DNA from 2 places in the Marinobacter sp. W-8 genome. Region 1 is predicted to be linked to the other one. Evidence: predicted binding sites of a transcription regulator. Region 1 holds the regulator's gene; the other holds the start of a gene.
The links. Region 1 encodes LexA, which represses DNA repair genes until DNA is damaged. Its sites were predicted from a motif close to CTGTNTNNNNANACAG; they were not measured.

Region 1 (8,056 bases):
ATACCGGAATCCTCTACCGGACGATTCTCGTCGTAATCGTCCACATAGCGGAACTTCTTCGGCAGTTCCTGAACCCCGATCACGCCGTAAGGATGCATGATGGCAAGGCGCTCCACCAGGTTCGCCAGCTCACGGACATTGCCCGGCCAATCATGACGACACAGGCTCATGATGGCCGCCGAGTTCATCCGCAATGAACCACGCTTCTCTTTCTCCATCCGGGAAATCAGCTCGTTAATCAACAGCGGAATGTCCTCCACCCGCTCCCGGAGTGCCGGCATTTCGATGGGGAACACGTTCAGCCGGTAGTACAGATCCTCCCGGAAGTCTCCGGATTCAATCATGTCCTCAAGGTGCTTGTGGGTCGCCGCAATCACCCGTACGTCGGCGGTCTGGGTGCGATTACTGCCCACTTTTTCAAAGGTGCGTTCCTGTAGAACCCGCAGAATCTTCACCTGCATGTTCAGGGGCATATCGCCAATTTCATCCAGGAACAAGGTGCCGCCTTCCGCCATCTCGAAGCGCCCCACCCTCGCCGTGATGGCACCGGTAAACGCGCCTTTCTCATGGCCAAAGAGCTCGCTTTCGAGCAGCTCTGCCGGAATCGCACCACAGTTCACCGGCACAAACGGCTTGTCGCGCCGCGAGGAATGGTAATGCAGATTGCGGGCAACCACCTCCTTGCCGGTACCGGATTCACCGGTAATGAGAACGCTCACGTCCTTGTCAGCCACCTGCTCCATGAGCTGACGCACCTGCTGGACTTTCCGGCTGGTTCCCACAAGGCTGCGGAACAGCTGCACACCACGCTGCTGGCCGCGCTGCTGGTTGCGGCTGAACTGGTCCCGATAGATCTGTGCGCGGTACAGGGAATCCACGAACTTGGTGTAGTTCAGCGGCCATTCCATCCGCGCAATCACTCGTGCCGCATCGTCCTCTGACAAACCCTTGAGCTCAGGGTCGCCAACCAGCAACACTGGTACACCGGTCATGGCCCGGCACACCTGCTCTATGGCGGAACAGGCGCCGGATTCGGTGCCGTTGACGACCGCTACCGAAACACTATCCCAGGCCTGATCATCGTCACTCGCCAAAAGCGCCAAAGCCTCGTCGCCGGAAATCACCTGCTCTTCACCGACAAACTCCAGAATGGTGACCAGATCTCGCTGTCTGGTTTCATCCTCACTCAGCACCAGCACTTTGTTATTTTTGGACATTCACAGGAATCTCTTCATGGATTTGTGCGGTATTTAAGACCGTATGTCGGCCCGAGTCAATTTTATGACGCTATCTTTGACGATTCGAGGAGACGTTCTGATAGGTTTTGGCGGCGTTACGGTTCTGGCTGACCCCCTTCAATGAGGCTTTCGCCTCGTCGCGGGCCTTCACAGCGGCGGCATCGGCCTCGGCCACAAAACGATTCAGCGCTTCCAGTCGCTCACGTACCAACGTGGCGTCGATTCGGGCCTGTTCAAGCTCAGCCATCAACAGCTCCACCGTTGGCCGAACCCGGGCATTAAGCTGGCTCAACTGCTCCCAGTCCTGGTTGTCCAGGGCCTGCTTCAATTCGTGTTGGAGCTGATCCAGATCGGAAAGGAGGGTTTCAGGGTTGGCCATCAGCAATCTCCAGGGTTTGCAGGACAGGCTGGCCAACGGAAGGGCGCCATCGAACAGCGATGGCGCCACGCAAGTGGACGGTTAGCGCCGAGCAGCGCGACGGGCCGCAGAGGCTGTGAACTCGTTACCACGATACCCCGGCGCAAAATTATAGGCGGGGTAACCGTTGTCCAGACCATCAATGTAATAACGGTTAGCCTTCAGATCATACGTCATTTCCATGGTGGTCCAGAAGACCGGCTCGCTGTAGTAGCTGATATTGTGAGCCTCCGAAACGCGCCAGAGCTCGCCTTTCTCGTTGTATTCCTCGGAGACCAGAATCTGCCAGCTGTCCTCGTCAATGTAGAACACACGGCGCTCGTATATGTGACCGATACCGGTACGACGCTTGGCCTCTACCACCCAGACCCGGTGCAGCTCATAGCGGGCGAGTGTCTGGTTGATGTGGTTCGGGCGAATGACATCCTCAGGGCGGACACTGGAATCGTGAAGCTTGTATCCGTTGTAGGGCACCAGCAGCTCCCGCTTGCCTTTGAGCTCCCAGTCATACTGGTTCGGAGCGCCGTTATACATGTCTTTCTGGTCAACCGAACGCAGCGACGAGGAATTCGGCAGGTCGGTTTCATAGGCCAGATTCGGAGACCGACGCAGACGTCGGGAGCCGGCATCGTAACGCCACGCAAGACGAGGTGAACGCACCTGATCCAGGGTTTCGTGCACCAGGGTGATGGTGCCAGCCAGAGTGGTCGGGGCGATGGTCTCGGTTTTCAGATAGAAGATCTTGTTGTCGATATCCGCAAGATCTGCGCCTATCTGGCTATAGGCGAAGAAATAATCATAGTGGTTGACCACCGGGTTGAAAGAACCGTCTTCCTGAGGAGTGGCTGAAGCACTTCGGAAGGACACTTCCTCACCACGGTACCGGAGAATGTGGTTCCAGATCGCTTCCAGACCATTCTGCGGAATGGGGAACGGGCTGGTCATGATGGTGTCTCTTACCCCGTTGCCGTTGTCCAGCAACTCGGCGGTCAGGGCATTCTGACGAAACTTTTCGTAAACATGCTCGGGAAACGCCGCTGTCCGACGGGTTTCATACACCGGCATGAAGAATTCCGGGCCATATTGCTCCAGCATGCGGATGTGGCCGTCCGACAACTTGTCCCGGTAAAGGTCCAGGTTATCCCCTGTCACCACATAGAGGGCCTTGTCGCCAGGGAACGGATTAACTTCTACAGATCCCTCACGCCAGTTTGCCGGTGGCGTCGCAAGCCCACCATCCCAGGCTGGAATAGTGCCTGCCGCGTTACCCGCGCGCTCGGCACCAACCGGCGTCAACTCATTGTTCAGGCGCGCTGCTTCAGCTTGTGTTACTTTTGCCAGCAGCGGACTGGACGCCCCCATAACAGCAACTGCGATGGCAGCAATTAATCGGTTTCGCATCCTCAACCTCCAGCGTGAGTCACATGAGTGGTCAATACTCACCCAATCTGACGCTCTTTTTGCCAGTTTCAAACGCCCGTTTCAAGTGGTTGTTTGTAGTTTCTTGTGAAACGGTATTTCCACAAAGCGGACAGAGCGAGAAATAAACAGCCAGAAATGGTAAACTCCCAAAGTTTTACCGGCCCTGTTTCTCTGATTTTTCGTTCGCAGGTTTCTTCATGGCATCTCAATGGCATTCTCTGGTTTCGCAAAAGCTGTTTCTGGCCAAAACGTTACTAATCCGGGTTGAGCAAGACGAAGCAGCGACTGCGCCGGAACGAGAAGCCCAACTGCAAGGTGCCATTGAGTTGTTGCTGCGGGCTCGAGAACTCCTGCTGGTAATGATTGCCCGATGCCACCAGAACAAAGTCGACAGACCGGCCTCCATCGACGAGTTGGAGGCGCTGTTTCCCTATGCGATTGCGGAAGGCGGGATGTTGAAGGAACTGGCTGAAACACCAGGCAGCTGGTGGCAACAGCTGAATCAGTTGGAGACTGCCGCTGGAGAACCGCCCAAGACACGGAAAACCGTGACGGAAGAAAACATCATTGCGGTCTCGGCAGATCAGGGGCCAGATCGGTCCGTTCAGGCTCTGAACAAGATACTGGCTGCCATGACCGTATTGACCAGAGAGATAGACGAGCAACACAGCGAGTGGTAATCCGCCTGCCGGAGCCAATCCATTAACATACGCTGACAGCAGATATAGGTTGAATGAATGTCACCTTCTTTTTTTGAAATTGTACAACTCGCCGACGGCGACTATGCGCTCCGCCGGATTGATGATGACGCAGCTCCACTTGTGCGCATCTCATTCTCGGATGAAGCCAGAGAAATGCTGGAAGACAGGGACATGAACGTCGCCAAGGCGATGATTGCCGCTGGCATTGAGGCCGCTGGCAACATCAGCCACGACATTGACTGGGAAGAGGACGAAAGCGAGTTCGCCGACAATCAGCCCCACTACACCTTGCACTGAGCACCCGTTATCTCTGGCGCAACACCACACCGTGGCTATTGCCCTTGGCTGATGCCTTTTGCAAGGTTTCCAGCGCTGCACGGCCCAGCTTGTGAGTCCAGAGCACAACGGCATGGCAGGTTCCTGCGCCCAGTGCCCGCTCAGCCAGCTCTTGAGCCGGGAATTCTGTCGTTGACCGCAACACCAGAATCTCACTGGCCACAATGCCGTGCATTTTCTGCCACTTGGCCACCAGGGACTGGGGAGGATCAATCCACGCCAGCCAGCGTTTCTCCTGGTTCAGTTGTGTGAGCATTGGCAGCAGGAGCTGGAAGTTCTCTACCTGCTCCTCCGGAAGGATAATCTCGGTAACGTTACCACCGAAGCCAGAAGCTGAACGCCGCTCCGAACCAGACGTTGCCGTCCTGGCAGCTGGCGCCCGAGCGCCAGAGGAAACCTCGCCAGCCGTAACAACAGCTGCCGGCTGAAATGCCATGTTCTGAGTGAAGCTCAACTGTTCCATTACTCACCTACCTGCGCCATGCGCTGCCGTATACGGTATTCAGTGAAGATCGGAGCGGCGGATAACGCCTACGCCGAGACCTTCAATAAACAATTCCTGCTCCGCGAGATCGACTTCAATCGGAGCAAACTCCTCATTCTCTGCAATCAGCCAGACCTTGTTGCCTTCCCTGCGGAAACGCTTGACGGTGACCTCCTCTCCGACACGAGCGACAACGATCTGACCGTTATGGACATCCTGGGTACTGTGCACCGCCAGTAAATCACCATCCAGAATCCCGATGTCTTTCATGCTCATCCCCCGTACCCGCAAAAGGTAATCTGCTGAAGGAGAGAAGAAGCCCGGCTGCAGCGTGCAGTGATCTTCAATATGTTCCTGCGCCAGAATCGGGCTTCCGGCGGCAACCTGCCCGATGACAGGGAGGCCCAGATCTTCTTCGGCCTCCGGCAGGCGAATGCCCCGGCTGGCTCCCGGGACCATCTCGATGGCGCCTTTCCTTGCCAGAGCCCTCAGATGTTCTTCCGCCGCATTGGCGGAACGGAATCCCAGCTCTGCGGCAATTTCAGCCCTGGTGGGCGGGTAGCCGGTTTCATCCACGTAACGTCGGATAATGTCCAGCACCTGGGATTGTCTTGCAGTCAGTTTCATCAGTCGGGCTCCGGAATTTCGATCCTGTTTTTTTATACAGTGAACTGACTATATACAGTGTTTTATCCAGTGTAAAGCCCTCTCCGTTTCGTTTCCTTCCTGTAACGGGCGACCAACAGCCTGTATGTTATGGTGACGCAAACCAGACACAGGGAAGCCACACACAACCATGACCGTACACGACCGCTGCAAGATGCCGGAACAAACGACAAACCGGGACGGCCAGGAACGAAAAGTCGGGGTTGAGATTGAACTGTCCGGCCTGACCTACGAGGCCCTGGTCCAGCATGCTGCCCGACTGCTTGGGGGAGAGCCTGAGCTGACATCCCGTTATGTCACCCGACTGGATACGGACGCCGGGGCTTTCACCATTGAGCTGGACTCTGATCCTATCAAAGACCTGGATCTTGCCGACGAGCGGCTCCCGGAATCCATTCGGGAACTCGGCAACCACGCCATGGACGTCATTGATTTTGCCGCCGAGAAGATTGTGCCATTAGAGATTGTGGGACCACCGCTCGCAATGTCGGCTCTGGGCATGATCGAGAATCTGGTAGACGAGCTGCGAGACCTGGGTGCTGAAGGCAGCCGAGAGGCCATCTACTTTGCGTTCGGGCTTCAACTTAACCCGGAACTGCCCGATCTTGAACCCGAGACCCTGGTACGTTATCTGCAGGCGTTCGCACTGCTGTATGACTGGCTCAAGTCCCGGCATCAGCTGGATATCAGCCGGAAGTTCACCACCTACATTGAGCCCTGGAGCAGTCGGTATACCGATAAACTGATGGCAGACGATTACCGTCCTGACCTGGACACGCTGATGAGGGACTACCTGCACTACAACCCGACCCGGAACAAGGCATTGGATCTTCTGCCACTGTTCGCTTATCTGAACGAATCACTGTTGTCCGAATACGTTCAGGATCCCAGAATCAAGAGTCGTCCCACCCTGCACTACCGGCTGCCGGATTGCGACATCGACAACCCGAAATGGCATTTCTCCTCAGTCTGGAACGATTGGGTAGTGCTCGAGCAACTTGCCAATAACAGCCCGGATCTAGACGCCCTGCGGCAGGAATTCCACAGAGCCCGGAAGTTCAGTTTCCACAATCTCACCCACTCCTGGCGTGAGACCACCGATGACTGGCTGCATCAGCACGGCTATGTCTGACCGGGAAACTGAAACAGACGTTCCCGGCCTAACCATTGGCATCAGTGGTCCGGCCCGGCGAAGCATGGCTCACCGGTTGATCAGCCTGGGTCTGCGCCTGCACGGTGCCAGAACCCATTACATACGCCCGGGCGACCGAACCAACGTGGAACTGCTGGACGGACTGGTGCTTTCGGGCGGCACCCACGTGCATCCGGGTCGCTACGGTCAACAACCCCAGGTGACGGCCAGGTATGATCTGAAGCGGGATGCTACCGACACCGAGCTTCTGCAGCAGGCGGAGGCGATCAATATTCCGGTGCTGGGTATCTGCCGCGGCGCACAGTTTATCAACGTCTTTCACGGCGGATCCCTGTGCCAGAATGTCACCCCGCTACGGGTACATACCCGACATCGCCCCTTGTTACTGCCCCTTCAAACGGTTCGCCTGGTGCGGGGTAGCCGGCTGGGAGGGCTGATGTACAGCCACGTGATTGGCGCCAACCGCATTCACAGCCAGGCCATCAAGCGCCTTGGACAGAATCTCAGAGTGACGGCCGTGGACAACGACCTGTTTGTGCAGGCCATCGAAAACACCGGCCGACAATGGTTGATGGGAGTGCAATGGCACCCCGAATACCTGCTTTACCACACCGGGCACCGTCGCATCTTCAGCCACTTTGTGCACGCAGCCCGGGCCCGGAAACTGGAACGACTGGATAACCGGGAAGGCCCGGAGTTCCACTCATAAGGAGAATGACCATGATCAAACGTCGACTGCCACTTGCGCTCGCCGCCGCCGTCACCGTAATACCCGCGGCAGCCAGTGCCGGAGAAGTGAGCCTGAATGGCGAGGGTATTGTTCGTTACGAACCAGACAGCGCCAGACTACAGTTCTCAGTCACGGCCGAGCACCCGGATGCCGCCAAGGCCTCTGAACAGGTGTCCGACACCATGGACGAATGGCGCCAGGCCATTGCGGCCTATCGTAATGAGCTGGACGACTATTCTGATGCCGATCTCAGTGTTTACACTCGCATGCTTCCTGTACGGGAACAAGGCCAGGATCCCAAGCGAGTATCGGTGGCAAGCCAGACCGTCAGCTTCTCGATCAACGATCTGGATCTGCTGAATCCGTTGATTGGTGAAGCCAACAAGCTGGGGCTGCAATATCATCTTGGCAGCCACCAGTTTTTCCACTCAGACGAGCAGGGGCTGGAACGCGAAGCTCTGGCACGGGCCATTGCCGATGCCAGAAGCCGCTGCGAGTTTGTCGCCAAGCAACTCGAGCAACGTTGTGGCGAAGTGGTCAGTCTGAATGTGAACGGCGGCCATCGTCCGGTACCGATGATGCAAGCGGAATCGAAAATGGTCGGTGACGCCGTTTCAAGCGTGGGCCCCAGGGAAATCCAGGCCACCGTCAGCGCCACCTTCGAGCTGGACTGACCTGGCCACTCAGAAGTTCCGTGTATAGAAAATATCCAGTGAGGCCGCCAGACCACTGGCGGCCTCCAGATAGAAGTAGCGGCCCAAATCGTAGCGCAGGGCTACCGTGGTAATGGGTTCAAATATGCCAACACCATAACGAAGGCTTAGTTCGTCTGTGATATAGCCGCTCGCCACCACGGAGGCCTGCTCCCCTGAACCCTCCGCCTCCAATGTCAGGTTACGGATACCCAG
Region 2 (8,056 bases), 1.9 Mb from region 1:
AAAGAGCGAATGGTAACATGTCATCTGAAAACGCCGAATTACGAAAAGTCGGTCTGAAGGTTACTCTGCCAAGGGTCAAGATCTTCAATATCCTTGAGAATGCCGAAGAACATCACCTGAGTGCTGAAGACGTTTATAAAAAGCTGCTGGACCAGGGCGATGACGTGGGCCTGGCGACAGTCTACCGGGTGCTGACCCAGTTCGAAGCTGCAGGCCTCGTGTTGCGTCATAATTTCGAAGGCGGTCACGCGGTGTTCGAGATGGCCGGCGATGATCATCACGACCACATGGTCTGCACCCAGACTGGCGAAGTTGTTGAGTTCGTCGACGAGGTCATTGAGGAGCGCCAGCAGAAGATTGCGGCAGAGCACGGCTATGAGATTGTCGATCACAGCCTGATCCTTTACGTGAAGCCGCTGAAGTCCGATAAGAAATAAAAAAGGGCCAGCGACAAGGCTGGCCCAGAAGCTCTCCGAAACGAGAGGGGGATTAGTGATGGGTTGCCTGGCCCTTTACAAACATCTCCCGGGCATGGGCTATCGTCTGTTCTGTCATGTGCACCCCGCCAAGCATCCTTGCGACTTCGCTGATTCTGCCCTGATCATCCAGGGGCTCGATGCGTGAATAGGTCGCGTCTTTTTCCGTAAATTTGCTGACGAACAAATGCTGGTGGCACTGGGCCGCCACCTGGGGCAGGTGCGTGACGCACAGTACCTGGCCATTCTCACCGAGTGCTCTCAGCAGGCGGCCTACGACCTCCGCGGTGCCACCACCGATGCCGACATCCACCTCATCGAACACCAAAGTTGGTGTGGTGGAGGTTTGTGCCACAACCACCTGAATGGCCAGGCTGATGCGGGAAAGCTCACCGCCGGAAGCCACCTTGGCCAGCGATCGGGCGGGTTGGCCCGGGTTGGCACTCACCAGGAATTCCACCTCTTCCATGCCGTGAGGGGCAGGTTCGTCATCACTGTTCCGGCTCAGGTGGCTGACAAACTGCACCGATGGCATGCTCAATTGTGCCAACTCCCGGGCGATTCGCTGGTCGAGCTCCATGGCGGCATCCCGGCGAGTTTCTGTCAGCTTGGTGGCCAGGGCGTCAAACCGTGCCCGCAGGTTTTCCAGCTCGGCCTGAAGTTGTTCCAGGCTGCCTTCGCCGCCATCCAGTTCGGCCAGCTCCTGGCTCAGGCGTTGATGCAATTCCGGTAACTCCTCCGGGGTGATCCGGTGTTTGCGCGCCATCTGATAAATGGCGCTGAGCCGTTCTTCCACTTCGTTCAGTCGGACCGGGTCGGCTTCGTAGTCGTCTACGAAGCGGCGCAGGTTGTCGCCGGCTTCTGAAATCTGAATCTGTGCTTCGTTCAGCATCTGGATGGTGTCGGTCAGTGCCGGGACATCAACCGGCAGTTGCTCCAGTTGGTGCAGTGCCTGGCGCACCAGGTCTGCGGCCGAAACCTCATCTTCAGTGCATAGCAGGGCGGCCTGGTGGCTGCTGTGAAGTACGGCGTCGGCCTGGCTGAGCTGTGCCTGTTCGGTTTCCAGGGTTGTCTGTTCATCCTCGCCCAGCGCCAACCTGTCCAGCTCTTCCACCTGATAGCGCAGCAGCTGTAAACGGGCCTCGGCCTCATCAGCATTGTGCTGGCGTTGCTGTAGTTTCTGACGCGTCTGGTGCCAGGCTTTCCATGCAGATCGGGTTTCGTCGGCCAGGCTTTCCGCGCCGGCGAACTCGTCCAGCAGCTTTCGGTGAGTTTCCTTACGCAGCAGGGATTGATGCTGGTGCTGACTGTGGATATCCATCAGCAGGCCGCCCAGTTCTTTCAATTGTGACAGCGGGCAGGGCTGGCCATTAATGAATGCCTTGGAGCGGCCGTCCTTGCTGATGGTCCGGCGCAGGATGCAATCGTCCTTGTCGTCCAGCTCATGGCTGTCCAGCCAGGACCGGGCTTCGGGGATGCGGGATATATCGAAGCTGGCGGTAATGTCGGCACGCTTGGCGCCATGGCGAATAGCGCCGGCATCGGCCCGGCCTCCCATGGCCAGGCCAAGGGCATCAAGCACAATCGACTTGCCGGCGCCGGTTTCCCCAGTCAGGGCTGTCATACCGCGGTTGAACTGGAGTTCAACCCTTTCTGCAATGGCGTAGTTCGATACCGTGAGTTGTGTGAGCATGCCGCAACCTCCGCTCGTTCTTGAGCAAGTAATAACTCTAACCACTGTTCGTTCATACAGTTGCTGTGAATATATACAGGGTTTTTCCGGTTTGCAAACAGGAAATGATGAAAACATCAAAGATTGCGTGGGTGACGGTTGAAACCCGGGAAGTGGGCCCCATATCGGTTCGCAAAGCGATTCTTTCCTGCTTTCTGCACAAGCGGGAGTGGTTATTTCTGCAGGCCTCCGTGGCCGTGAAAACGTTATCAGGAGTTGTCATGAGTGCTGACGAAAAGCGCAACGAACAGGTAGAAGAACGCAACGAGGCAGCAGAAGCTGCGGCGGAAGAGCAGGCTGCAGGTAACCAGGATGCCGAGCAGTCACCGGAGCAGGGCTCCGAGCTGGATGTGCTGCAGCAGAAACTGCAGGAGTACCAGGAGCAGGCCTTGCGGGCACAGGCGGAGATGCAGAATGTTCGCCGCCGGGCCGAGATTGATGTGGAAAAAGCTCACAAGTTTGCGCTCGAGAAGTTTGTGAAAGAGCTGTTGCCGGTGGCCGACAGTCTGGAGAAGGCGGTCGAAAGCACCGAGGGTCACGAAAACGCAGGCGAGCTGGTTGCGTCCATTCGCGAAGGTGTGGAAATGACCCTTACGCTGTTCATGAACAGCCTGAAGAAATTCAACGTTGAACAGCTCAACCCGGTGGGTGAGCCGTTCGATCCGCAGCAGCACGAAGCCATGTCCATGGTGCCGGCGCCGGATGCCGAGCCTAACAGCGTGGTTGCGGTTGTGCAGAAAGGTTATCTGCTTAATGGCCGGGTAGTTCGTCCGGCGATGGTCGTGGTGGCGAAGGCAGAAGACGCGCCAAAAATCGACGAGCAGGCTTGAAAAGTCGAGCAGAGCGCCAATATAGCGATTAAACAGCAAAGGCCGGGGTAGGCATTCTCCGGAACAGCATTCAGAAAGATTTGGAGTGATTCGATGAGCAAGATTATTGGTATCGACCTGGGAACCACAAACTCCTGTGTGGCCATCATGGATGGCGACAAGGTAAAGGTAATTGAAAACGCAGAGGGTGATCGCACCACCCCGTCCATCATCGCCTACACCGATGACAACGAGACTCTGGTTGGCCAGTCAGCCAAGCGTCAGGCGGTGACCAACCCGCACAACACTCTGTACGCCATCAAGCGTCTGATTGGTCGTCGTTTTGAAGACGATGTGGTTCAGAAAGACATCAAGATGGTGCCCTACAAGATCGCCAAGGCAGACAATGGTGACGCCTGGGTTGAGGTGAAGGGCCAGAAAATGGCGCCGCCGCAGGTGTCTGCAGAAGTTCTGAAGAAAATGAAGAAAACTGCAGAAGACTACCTGGGTGAAAAGGTAACTGAAGCGGTTATCACCGTGCCCGCGTACTTCAACGACAGCCAGCGCCAGGCCACCAAAGATGCCGGCAAGATCGCTGGCCTGGAAGTGAAGCGGATCATCAACGAGCCGACCGCTGCTGCCCTGGCTTATGGCCTGGACAAGAAGAGCGGTGATCGCACGGTTGCTGTGTACGACCTGGGCGGTGGTACCTTCGACCTGTCCATCATTGAAATTGCGGACGTAGACGGCGAGCACCAGTTCGAAGTGCTGGCCACCAACGGTGACACCTTCCTGGGTGGTGAAGATTTCGACCTGAAAGTGATTGAATACCTGGCCGACCAGTTCAAGAAAGACAGCGGCATCGATCTTCGCGGCGACTCTCTGGCCATGCAGCGTCTGAAAGAAGCGGCGGAGAAGGCCAAGATCGAGCTGTCCAGCAGCCAGCAGACCGACGTAAACCTGCCGTACATCACTGCAGATGCGTCTGGTCCCAAGCACATGAACGTGAAGCTGACCCGTGCCAAGCTGGAATCGCTGGTAGAAGACCTGGTTCAGCGCAGTCTGGAGCCCTGTAAGGTGGCTCTTCAGGATGCGGGCATGAAGGCCGGTGAAATCGACGAGGTTATTCTGGTCGGTGGTCAGACCCGTATGCCGCTGGTGCAGGAGAAAGTAAAAGAGTTCTTCGGCAAAGAGCCCCGTAAAGACGTGAACCCGGACGAGGCCGTCGCCATGGGTGCAGCGATTCAGGGCGCGGTACTGTCTGGCGACGTGAAAGACGTACTGCTGCTGGACGTAACCCCGCTGACCCTGGGTATCGAAACCATGGGTGGCGTGGCCACTCCGCTGATCGAGAAGAACACCACGATTCCGACCAAGAAATCGCAGACCTTCTCTACAGCGGATGACAACCAAACTGCAGTGACCATTCACGTGGTTCAGGGTGAGCGTAAGCAGGCGGCACAGAACAAGTCTCTGGGTCGTTTCGATCTGGCCGACATTCCGCCGGCACCGCGCGGTGTGCCGCAGATCGAAGTAACCTTCGATATTGATGCCAACGGTATCCTGAACGTGTCTGCCAAAGACAAGGCGACCGGCAAGGAACAGTCCATCGTGATCAAGGCCTCTTCTGGTCTGAACGATGACGAGATCGAGAAGATGGTTCGCGATGCGGAGGCCAATGCCGAGGAAGATCGCAAGTTCGAGGAGCTTGTCCAGGCCCGTAACCAGGGTGATGCCATGGTACACGCCGTGCGCAAGACCCTGAGTGAAGCCGGCGACAAGGTCTCCGACAGCGAGAAGGAGTCCATCGAGGCGGCCATCAAGGATCTGGAAGAGGCCCTCGAGGGTTCTGATAAGGAAGCGATCGAAGCCAAGACTCAGAAGCTGACCGAAGTGTCCTCTGAGCTGGCTCAGAAGATGTACGCGGATCAGGCCGACCAGGCTCAGCAGGCCGGTGGCCAGGAAGAAGGTCAGGCAAAGAGTGCTGACGACGCCGTCGATGCCGAGTTCGAGGAAGTCAAAGACGACGACAAGAAGTAATTCCGAAGTACATCAAGTAGTTGGGGAAACGCGGGCCGGGCTCGCGTTTTCCTCGTTATAAAAACAGGGTTTTGAAGCATGGCCAAGCGCGATTATTACGAAGTACTCGGGATCTCCCGGGATGCGGACGAAAAGGAAATTAAGCGGGCGTATCGAAAGCTCGCGATGAAGTACCACCCGGACCGTAACCCGGATGACAAGGATGCCGAGAACAAATTCAAAGAGGCCAGCGAAGCCTACGAAATCCTGGCGGACTCCAGTAAGCGCGCCGCCTACGACCAGTTTGGTCATGCCGGTGTAGACGGTCAGGCCGGCGGCGGCTTTGGCGGCGGTGGCGCCAGCTTCTCCGACATCTTTGGTGATGTGTTCGGTGACATCTTCGGTGGTGGTGGCCGTGGCCGAACCACCCGCGGTGCAGATCTTCGCTACACCCTGGAGCTGGATCTGGAAGAGGCCGTTAAGGGCAAGACCGTCAAGATCAACATCCCTGGCCATAAAGAATGTGAAGCCTGTGACGGCAGTGGCGCAGAAAAAGGCTCTCGCCCGGAAACCTGTGGCACCTGCCAGGGCATGGGTCAGGTCCGGATGCAGCAAGGCTTCTTCACCGTACAGCAAGCCTGTCCTACCTGTCGTGGCTCCGGCCAAATCATCAAGAACCCGTGTAAGAGCTGTCACGGCCAGGGTCGGGTGCGCCAGGAGAAAACCCTCTCGGTCAAGGTGCCGCCAGGTGTTGATACTGGCGACCGTATTCGCCTGTCCGGCGAAGGTGAGATGGGTGTAGACGGAGGGCCTCCTGGAGACCTTTATGTACAGGTCGCCGTTCGTGAGCATTCCATTTTCACCCGTGACGGTCGCAATCTTTACTGCGAAGTGCCCATCAGCATCGTCGACGCCACCCTCGGTGGCGAGCTGGAAGTACCAACGCTGGATGGCCGCGTAAAGCTCAAGATTCCGCCTGAGACCCAGACCGGCAAACTGTTCCGTCTGCGCAACAAAGGCGTCAGCCCGGTCCGCGGTGGCCCGGCCGGTGATTTGTTGTGCCGGGTGATTGTGGAAACGCCGGTGAACCTCACCAAACGCCAGAAGGAGCTGCTGGAAGAATTCCAGCAAACCCTGGATGGTAACAACGGAACTCATCATGCCCCCAAGAAAACCTCATGGTTTGAGGGTGTGAAAAACTTCTTCGACGAAATGAAATTCTGAGGGTAGAGCAGATGAGGGTAGCGATCATCGGCGCCGCCGGGCGCATGGGTAAAGTGCTGATCGAAGCTGTCGACGGTACCGAAGGCCTTGAGCTCGGCGCTGCCATCGTCGAGCCGGGCAGCAGTCTGATTGGCGCCGACGCCGGTGAAATGACCGGCATCGGCAAAACCGGCGTAAAAATGGCCGCCAGCCTGGACGACGTCAAAGACGACTTCGACGTACTGGTGGACTTCACCTTCCCGGACCTGACCCTGGAAAACGCGAAGTTTTGCAGCGCTAACGGCAAAATGCTCGTGATCGGTACCACCGGCATGACCGACGCCGAAAAAGAGCAGCTGGCCCTGGCCGCCGAAAACACTCCGGTCGTTTTTGCGCCCAACATGAGCGTGGGCGTCAACGTCGTCCTCAACCTGCTGCGCACCGCCGCGGCAACGTTGGGTGATGACTACGACGTGGAAATCATCGAAGCACACCACCGCCACAAAAAAGACGCTCCCTCGGGCACTGCTCTGCGTATGGGTGAAGTGGTGGCTGATGCTCTCGGTCGCGACCTTAAAGAGTGTGCCGTCTATGGCCGTGAAGGCTTCACCGGCGAACGCACCCGCAAGGAAATCGGCTTCGAAACCATCCGCGCCGGTGATGTGGTGGGTGACCACACCGTTCTGTTCGCCACCGAGGGCGAGCGCATTGAGATTACCCACAAGGCGAGCAGCCGGATGACGTTTGCTAAAGGCGCCATGCGGGCCGCGTTGTGGCTGAAGGGTAAGGCGGCTGGTCTTTACGACATGCAGGATGTTCTGAACCTGAAAGGTTGAGGTTGAGCTACATACTCAGAGGCTGCGGGAGCAGGGCGCCTTCCCGAAAATTTCGGAGGCCATGGATGGCCGGAGAGAAGCGCACATGGAAGTGCTTGTAGCGGTTTTCGGGAAGGTGCCCTGCTTCCGTGGCCGGAGTTTGCGTCAGGCCGAGAGCAATTCGGCGTGGACAAAAAACGCCAAAATCGCTTACAATAAGGCGATTTGACTGCACCAAGCGTACCTTTGAAAAGTTTATAAAAGCGGGACCGGGTTTTTACCTTGTCTCGCTTTTTTGCAACCTGAGATTATGCGCTTGCGTTCCTGTTCGTGACGAACTTACGCCACTCGATGAGGATACAAGCCTTGAGCACACCAGCAATCCTTGCACTCGCAGACGGAAGCCTCTTCTACGGCACCGCCATCGGCGCAGACGGAGAAACCAGCGGCGAGGTAGTGTTCAACACTGCCATGACCGGCTACCAGGAAATCCTGACCGATCCGTCCTACTCCCGCCAGATCGTTACCCTGACGTATCCGCACATTGGCAACACCGGTGTTAACGAAGAAGATGTAGAATCCGACCGCATCCAGGCCGCTGGCCTGATCATCCGGGATCTGCCCCTGCTCGCCAGCAGCTGGCGAAACAAGGGTAGCCTTGATGACTACCTGCGAAGCAACAACATTGTTGGCATTGCGGACATCGACACCCGCCGTCTGACCCGCATCCTCCGGGACAAGGGCTCCCAGAATGGGGCCATCGTCGCTGGTGAAAACGCTACTGCCGAACGCGCACTGGAACTGGCTAACGCCTTTCCCGGCCTCAAAGGCATGGACCTGGCCAAAGAAGTCACCTGCAGCGAAGCCTACCAGTGGAATCAGGCCGAGTGGGATCTGGTAAGCGGCTACAGTGACCGCTCCGAAGGCAAATTCAAGGTGGTGGCCTGGGATTACGGCGTAAAATACAACATTCTGCGCATGCTCGCGGCCCGCGGTTGCGAG

Region 2: recN (DNA repair protein RecN) is a predicted target of LexA. The motif match lies at 2,214-2,229, and genes of this name have one in related genera.

What each region holds. Positions count from the first base shown of each region.
Region 1 covers NZ_CP172297.1:1,254,947-1,263,002, reverse strand. The annotation lists gene ACF8YQ_RS05775 (sigma-54 dependent transcriptional regulator) at 1-1,217, opposite strand, end outside; gene ACF8YQ_RS05770 (SOS cell division inhibitor) at 1,288-1,617, opposite strand; gene ACF8YQ_RS05765 (DUF1329 domain-containing protein) at 1,699-3,057, opposite strand; gene ACF8YQ_RS05760 (DUF6586 family protein) at 3,276-3,758, shown strand; gene ACF8YQ_RS05755 (hypothetical protein) at 3,816-4,076, shown strand; gene ACF8YQ_RS05750 (cell division inhibitor SulA) at 4,084-4,578, opposite strand; gene lexA (transcriptional repressor LexA) at 4,618-5,229, opposite strand; gene ACF8YQ_RS05740 (amidoligase family protein) at 5,396-6,397, shown strand; gene ACF8YQ_RS05735 (gamma-glutamyl-gamma-aminobutyrate hydrolase family protein) at 6,390-7,127, shown strand; gene ACF8YQ_RS05730 (SIMPL domain-containing protein) at 7,139-7,822, shown strand; gene ACF8YQ_RS05725 (translocation/assembly module TamB domain-containing protein) at 7,832-8,056, opposite strand, start outside.
Region 2 covers NZ_CP172297.1:3,296,776-3,304,831, reverse strand. The annotation lists gene fur (ferric iron uptake transcriptional regulator) at 18-437, shown strand; gene recN (DNA repair protein RecN) at 490-2,169, opposite strand; gene grpE (nucleotide exchange factor GrpE) at 2,430-3,038, shown strand; gene dnaK (molecular chaperone DnaK) at 3,132-5,057, shown strand; gene dnaJ (molecular chaperone DnaJ) at 5,136-6,260, shown strand; gene dapB (4-hydroxy-tetrahydrodipicolinate reductase) at 6,272-7,075, shown strand; gene carA (glutamine-hydrolyzing carbamoyl-phosphate synthase small subunit) at 7,421-8,056, shown strand, end outside.